DNA from 2 places in the Blautia sp. NSJ-140 genome. Region 1 is predicted to be linked to the other one. Evidence: riboswitches for the same ligand, from Rfam matches in the RefSeq annotation. Region 1 holds a riboswitch; the other holds the start of a gene.
The links. A riboswitch is a leader RNA that binds a small molecule or an ion and turns the genes downstream of it on or off. The one in region 1 is predicted to bind thiamine pyrophosphate.

Region 1 (3,508 bases):
ATTAAGATCGTCGGAAAGAATAAGATCATTTTCAGCTGGAAACAGGTAAAAGGAACAGCCGGATACCGTGTATACCGCAAGACCGGAAACAGCGGATGGAAAGCAGTAAAAACCATCACAGGAAGTAAGAATGTTACATTTACCGACACAAAAGTAAGCACCGGAGCACGTTATACTTATACGGTAAAAGCTTACCGGAAATCCGGAAAAAATATAATCTGGAGCGGTTATAATAAAAAAGGCCTGACAGCGATCGCAGGGCTGAATTCTCTTACCCTGAATAAGACCAGCCTGACACTGACACCGAAAAAAACTTATACACTGAAGATCAACGGCACCAGTCTGAAACCGTCATGGAAGAGCAGCAACACAAAGGTTGTCAGTGTAACTTCAGCCGGAAAGGTCACCGCAGTAAAAACAGGAACAGCGAATATCACAGCGATCCTTGGCGGCAGAAAATTCACCTGCAAGGTTACTGTAAAAAATCCTGCATCGGCTAACGCAAAACTGACGCAGAATTATGCCAAACTGAAAAAATATATCAGTCAGAAAGGCAGATATACCGAAGACGGAAGTCAGTTTATAAATGTCAAAGTAAATGAAGAAAGTACTCTGATAATCGGTTATCTGAAGAAAGAAGATAAGATAGATATTGGAATGCTGATTTCTGTGCCTTCCGATGGAGTACTTGCCGGACTGGATATTATCGGAAACTGTGTGAAATCTGATACGGTCAGTGTGAAGTCCGCCCTGTCTTCGGATGGAGTCTTTGTGCTGCTGACTTCTTCCACAAAAGCATCTGCTTATAAAGGTCAGAATCTGACTTTCCTGTATACAAACGGAAAAAAAGCGATGACAGATCTGCAGGATACTTCCAACATTATGATGAAAGCGACAATGATAGCAGCAAATGCTTATCTGAAAAAGAATTTAAACCTGACAATGAATGATCTGGGATTCACTGCTTATAAATTATAAATAAGACAAAAATTTATTATTCTTGACATGAAGCAGGATCGGAATTATACTAAATCATGTAAATAACGGGGGAGCTTGTGACGGCAGGCTGAGAGGAAGTCTTCAACTTCGACCCTTATACCTGATTTGGATAATGCCAACGTAGGAACGTATAAGATGAATTTACGGGAGATACCTTGGCGTATCTCCTTTTTTATTGGATGCGGATGTTTTATCCGACTGAATATACGTAAGATCAGGATTTACAGAGAAATATTTTACAATTAAACATGGGAAATTTTGAGAGTGAACAGAGTTCATGAAGGGGTGCACCACCACGGGTGTATTTCTTTGTGAACTCTTTTTTTACGGATCGCGAATATCCGATTGACCGGAAGAGATTGCGAATTACTTCTGACTTGGCGAAATTTCCGGAAAGGAGAGAACATGATCACAGTAAACGGTGAGAGCAGAACCCTGGAAGCTCCGGTGACCGTAACGGAATATCTGGAAGCATGTAACTATGTTCCGGTGCAGGTGGTAGTAGAACTGAATGAAGAGATCATCAAGAGAGAGACTTACGACACGACCGTGCTGAAAGACGGAGACGTTGTGGAAATCCTGCAGTTTATGGGCGGCGGAAGCTGCTGAGACAGAAAGAATAAGAATGGATACAGAAAATCCTGTTCAGAAGTCTGAAGATGGGCAGGAATATCCGGCTGTGGGATGGGCAGAATCGCAGATAACTGCTGACTTGAAATTTGAATAACTGAGCAGTTATTGCAGCTGAAATACAATGCAGATAAATAACAGAAAGGTGGACATAAAAAATGACAACAGCAAACACAAATGAAGACAAACTGATCCTGGGAGGCCATGAGTTTACTTCCCGTTTTATCCTTGGTTCCGGAAAATTTTCTCTGGAGCTTGTAAAAGCATGTATCGAAAAAGCAGGAACTCAGATCGTAACACTTGCCCTGCGCCGTGCAAATGAGGGCGGACTTGCCAATATTCTTGACTATGTGCCGAAGGATGTTACGCTTCTTCCGAACACCTCAGGAGCCAGAAATGCTCAGGAAGCAGTACGCATTGCAAGGCTTTCCCGCGAGCTTGGCTGCGGAGATTTTGTAAAGATTGAAGTTATCCATGACTCCAAATATCTTCTTCCGGATAACTATGAGACCATCAAGGCAACAGAAATCCTTGCAAAAGAGGGCTTTGTAGTTATGCCATACATGTATCCGGATCTGAATGCAGCCAGAGATCTGGTGAACGCAGGAGCTGCCTGTGTAATGCCACTTGGCTCTCCAATAGGTTCCAACAAGGGAATCTGTACAAAAGAATTCATCCAGATCCTTATCGATGAGATCGATCTTCCGATCATCGTGGACGCAGGAATCGGCCGTCCATCACAGGCATGTGAGGCTATGGAAATGGGTGCTGCAGCAGTTATGGCAAATACGGCTATTGCAACAGCAGGAGATGTCCGCGTTATGGCAGAGGCATTTAAGAAAGCTATTGAGGCAGGAAGAAGCGCATACCTTTCCGGCATGGGAAGAACTCTGGAGAGAGGTGCAAGCGCGTCCTCACCGCTGACCGGATTTTTGCATGAGTAAAATAATGACAGTATATTGAAAGATTCGGAAATATACGGTTATTAAGGGGAAATCTGTGTAGTGAAAGCGGATTACGAATATTCACTTGATACAGATTAACCAGAGCAGAAAAGAAAACAAATGGCTAAAAACAGATACTGAAATATTACAAATTTGAAAATAATAAAAGTACGAGAGGAGAGACACAGCAACAATGGCAGAAACAATACAGGCCAGTCAGCAGGACGGCCATTTTAATGAAAGTATCGTAAATGAAGAAATTCTGGAAGATATGAAAAAGAACCGTATCGATCACATGAAGTACCTTCCGGATATGGAACAGCTGGAAGAATCTGATGTAATGGATCAGGTTATTTCCGCAATGAACGCATATGATTATGATAAGTACACAGAGGCAGATGTACGGAGAGCGCTTGCTCATGACAACCGTACACCGGAGGATTTTAAAGCATTGCTTTCACCGGCAGCACTACCTCTTCTGGAAGAAATCGCACAGGCTGCACGGATCGAAACAAGGAAACATTTCGGAAACAGTATCTGCATGTTTACACCGATCTACATTGCAAATTACTGTGAGAACTACTGTATTTACTGTGGATTTAACTGCCACAACAAGATCCGCCGTGCACAGCTGAATGCAGACGAGATCGAGAAGGAGATGGCAGCTATTGCAGAAACCGGACTCCAGGAGATCCTGATCCTTACCGGAGAGAGCAAAACGAAATCTAATGTAGAATATATCGGAAAGGCCTGTGAGATTGCCCGAAAATATTTCAAGGTAGTCGGTCTTGAGGTGTATCCGATGAATTCTGATGAGTACGCATATCTTCATAAATGCGGCGCAGATTATGTGACAGTTTTCCAGGAAACCTATAATTCCGATAAATACGAAACCCTGCATCTTGCAGGTCACAAGAGGATTTTTCCATACAGGT
Region 2 (3,508 bases), on a different contig from region 1:
CTCAAGCACATCCATATTCCCGGCATTCAATCCCCCGATCGCAACCGCCGGAATCGGAACCGCCTCACAGATATCCTTCAACGTAGAAACCTTGGTAAGAATCGTCACAACCTTAGTAGTAGTAGGATAAATCGCCCCCACACCAAGATAATCCGCACCATCCTCATAAGCCTTCACAGCAGCCTCCACCGTCTTGGCAGTAGCCCCCACGATCTTATCCGGTCCCATCAGCTTCCTTGCCACAGCAACCGGAATATCAGAAGCTCCAACATGCACACCAGCCGCATCACAGGCCAGCGCCACATCCACACGATCATCAATGATCAGCGGCACATTGTAACGATCTGTGATCTCCTTCACCTTAAAAGCCTTATCCAGATACTCACGTCCACCCTTATTCTTCTCGCGAAGCTGGACCAGAGTCACACCACCCTTACAAGCCTCCTCAACCGTACGGAGCAAAGACTCCTCCGTATGATAAGAACTATCCGTCACCAGATACAACGTTACATCCAAATCTTTTCTATCCATCCTGATCCCCTCTTTTTCAGTACATTTCAATTTTCAACAGATTCAGCAGCTGTCGATCCGAAAGCCCATAAATCTCATCCAGCAAATTCACCTGAAAGCTTCCCGGACCGCGGGAAATCTTCTCCGCTTCCTCGCCGGCGATACCCATAAGTGCAGTACCAAGCACTGCCGCAGCCAGATAATTCCCGGATTTCCCATTTAATTCCATCTCAACGCCAGACCGGACACCTACCTCTATACTATCCGTCATCTCTTTCGCAATATTATCTTCGCACCCTGGCAAAAACGCCGCAGTCAGTGCACCGACCATACAGCCGGTTCCTGTGATCCCGGACAGCGCCGCACTGCCATTTTGTACCAGAACAACCCGTTCACCATCCGTAACAAAATCCTGTTTCCCGGTAGCCAGCACAATTGCCTGATTACTCCTTGAAAAAGCCCTCAGCACCTCACTGACAGTCTCCATATTTTCCGCAGTCAGGGCATCCTGCGCCCCCGCATCGATTCCGATCGCATGAGACGGCAGTCCGGAAACAGCCAGAAGCTCTGACATATTTCCCTTCAGCACTGCCGGATGGCCGATGCTCAAAAGCTCCCGTGCCAGATCCAGCCTGAGATCACTGCAGGCAACCCCTACCAGGTCCAGAAGAACCGGGATCTTATTTTCCATCGCTGTTCTCATAGAACGCTTCATTGACTCGATCCTGGCATCGGTAATATTCCCGAGATTCAGCATCAGCGCACCAGCCGATGCCGTAATATCTGTCACCTCTGCCGGATGCTCCGCCATGATCGGCCTTGCACCTACTGCAAGGACCACGTTGGCACAGTCATGGATCGAGATCGGATTGGTGATGCAATGGATCAGCGGCTTTTCTTCTTTAATTCGCTTTCGCAGTTGTAAAATTCTTTGTCTCATATGTTTTTGAACCCAAAGCTGCCTGGAATTTCACCAGAAGACCTGCTTTACTCAGAGCCTTCAGGAAAATATAGGCAACACATCCTCCCATTGTGGTTGCTGCAAGGAACATCGGCGTATAATAAAATGCTGTCAGCCCGCCTCTTCCCATCAGGAATGCCATCACCGGATAAGAAACCATGGATCCGATAATACCTGTTCCAAAGATCTCACCGATCACCGCGCAGATGATCTTGCCTTTGGAAAGTCTGTAGAACACACCTGAAAGAAATGCGCCAAATATTGCACCGGTCAGTGCAAGTGGCGGAATTCCCATGAACATCATACGGATCACGCCGATCATGGTCGCACAGAGAAGGGAATACCACGGTCCCATCAAAACCGAGCATACGATATTGACAAGATGCGCCGTGGGGCACATTCCCTCAATCCTCAGGATCGGTGAAATAACGACACCGATTGCAACCATCATTGCCAGCATTACCATACGAAGCGTGTGCATCCTTTGTTTTTCCATAGTGTTTTTCCTCCCTGAAATATCAGGCAGAGCCCTGTCAGATCCGGGCAAAAGCTTCCCGTCTACTGCAGTCTGCCCTTAGATTTTGGCGGTCGAAGTTCCCTTACTTCCTCTCACTCCGAAAACACGGATTCCCATCGCTTACATGATCCTTCCGGAAAAATCCTCCGGAATATCACTCTCCTGCCAGACATTAAGGCGCTCCCCTTCCTGCCCGCTCTTTCGCAGAAGCTCCACATGCAGTCTCTGTCACTTTCACATCCCCACATTGTCAGAACATTCCAGTTCCATTCCTGCATCCGAAAAGAGCGCATCCCATGGAAAACTCCACGGAGACACGCTCTCAGATCACAATCCCTCCGTTGGCATTACCCAAATCAGGTACGGTCGAAGATCTATCTTCCTCTCAGCCTGTCACACAAGCTCCCGCTGGCTCTTTTCTTTTCTGTTTTTCAATATAGCACACCCCTGTTTCATTGTCAAACTTCTCTTATTTAGAAATCGCGTCGATCAGACGCAGTTCCTCAGCTGTAAACGGCGCACAGTGGATAGCCTTCACATTATCAATGATCTGCTGCGGTTTGGATGCTCCGATGAGCACGCTGGTGACTTCCTCATGCTGGAGCAGCCAGCCAAGTGCCATGTCTGCAAGTTTCTCGCCTCGCTGTGCTGCCAGATCGTTCAGTCTCCGGATCTGGTCCAGACGCTCCGGTGTCAGGGCGCTTTCTTTCAGGAATCTTCCGTCCCTGCGGATTCGGCTGTCCTCCGGAATACCGTTCAGGTAACGGTCTGTCAGCTGTCCCTGAGCAAGCGGGCTGAAAGTGATCAGGCCTTTTTTCAGGATGCCGGTAGTTCTCTTTAAACCGTTCTCTTCCACAGTTCTGTCAAAAATGGAATAACGGTTCTGGTTGATCACAAATGGGCATTTCAGGTCTTTCAGGATCGCTGCTGCCTGACTTAAGGTTTTTCCATCATAATTGGAAAGTCCTACGTAGAGGGCCTTGCCCTGCTGAACTGCGGTTGCAAGCGCGCCCATAGTTTCCTCGAGGGGAGTCTCCGGGTCCATTCTGTGATGGTAAAAAATATCCACATATTCCAGGCCCATACGTTTCAAGCTCTGGTCAAGACTTGCGAGAAGATATTTGCGGCTGCCCCAGTTTCCGTAAGGGCCCTCCCACATATCATAGCCTGCCTTGGTTGTGATGATCAGCTCATCACGGTACGGCATCAGTTCTTCTTTCAAAATCTTGCCAAAATTCCGCTCCGCACTTCCGTAAGCCGGACCGTAATTATTGGCAAGGTCAAACTGTGTGATTCCGTTGTCAAAAGCTGTGAAACAAAGCTGTTTCATATTTTCATAATCAGATGTATCTCCGAAATTATGCCATAATCCGAGAGATACCTTCGGAAGCATCAGACCGCTTTCTCCGCAACGGTTATACTCCATGGTTTCGTATCGTTCCTTTGCAGGTGCGTACATAAAAAAATCCTCCCATAATGTCCCATGATTTACCTTATCTGCAACTACTTCTACTATACTT

Region 2: linked by a shared signal. The riboswitch ahead of thiW (energy coupling factor transporter S component ThiW) and the one ahead of thiS (sulfur carrier protein ThiS) in region 1 are both predicted to bind thiamine pyrophosphate.

Annotation. Positions count from the first base shown of each region.
Region 1 covers NZ_JALIFS010000012.1:13,375-16,882, reverse strand. The annotation lists gene MUB50_RS13355 (Ig-like domain-containing protein) at 1-978, shown strand, start outside; TPP riboswitch at 1,036-1,143, shown strand; gene thiS (sulfur carrier protein ThiS) at 1,405-1,608, shown strand; gene MUB50_RS13345 (thiazole synthase) at 1,788-2,573, shown strand; gene thiH (2-iminoacetate synthase ThiH) at 2,767-3,508, shown strand, end outside.
Region 2 covers NZ_JALIFS010000001.1:524,629-528,136, forward strand. The annotation lists gene thiE (thiamine phosphate synthase) at 1-531, opposite strand, end outside; gene MUB50_RS02310 (hydroxyethylthiazole kinase) at 548-1,450, opposite strand; gene thiW (energy coupling factor transporter S component ThiW) at 1,413-1,967, opposite strand; TPP riboswitch at 2,305-2,407, opposite strand; gene MUB50_RS02320 (aldo/keto reductase) at 2,458-3,447, opposite strand.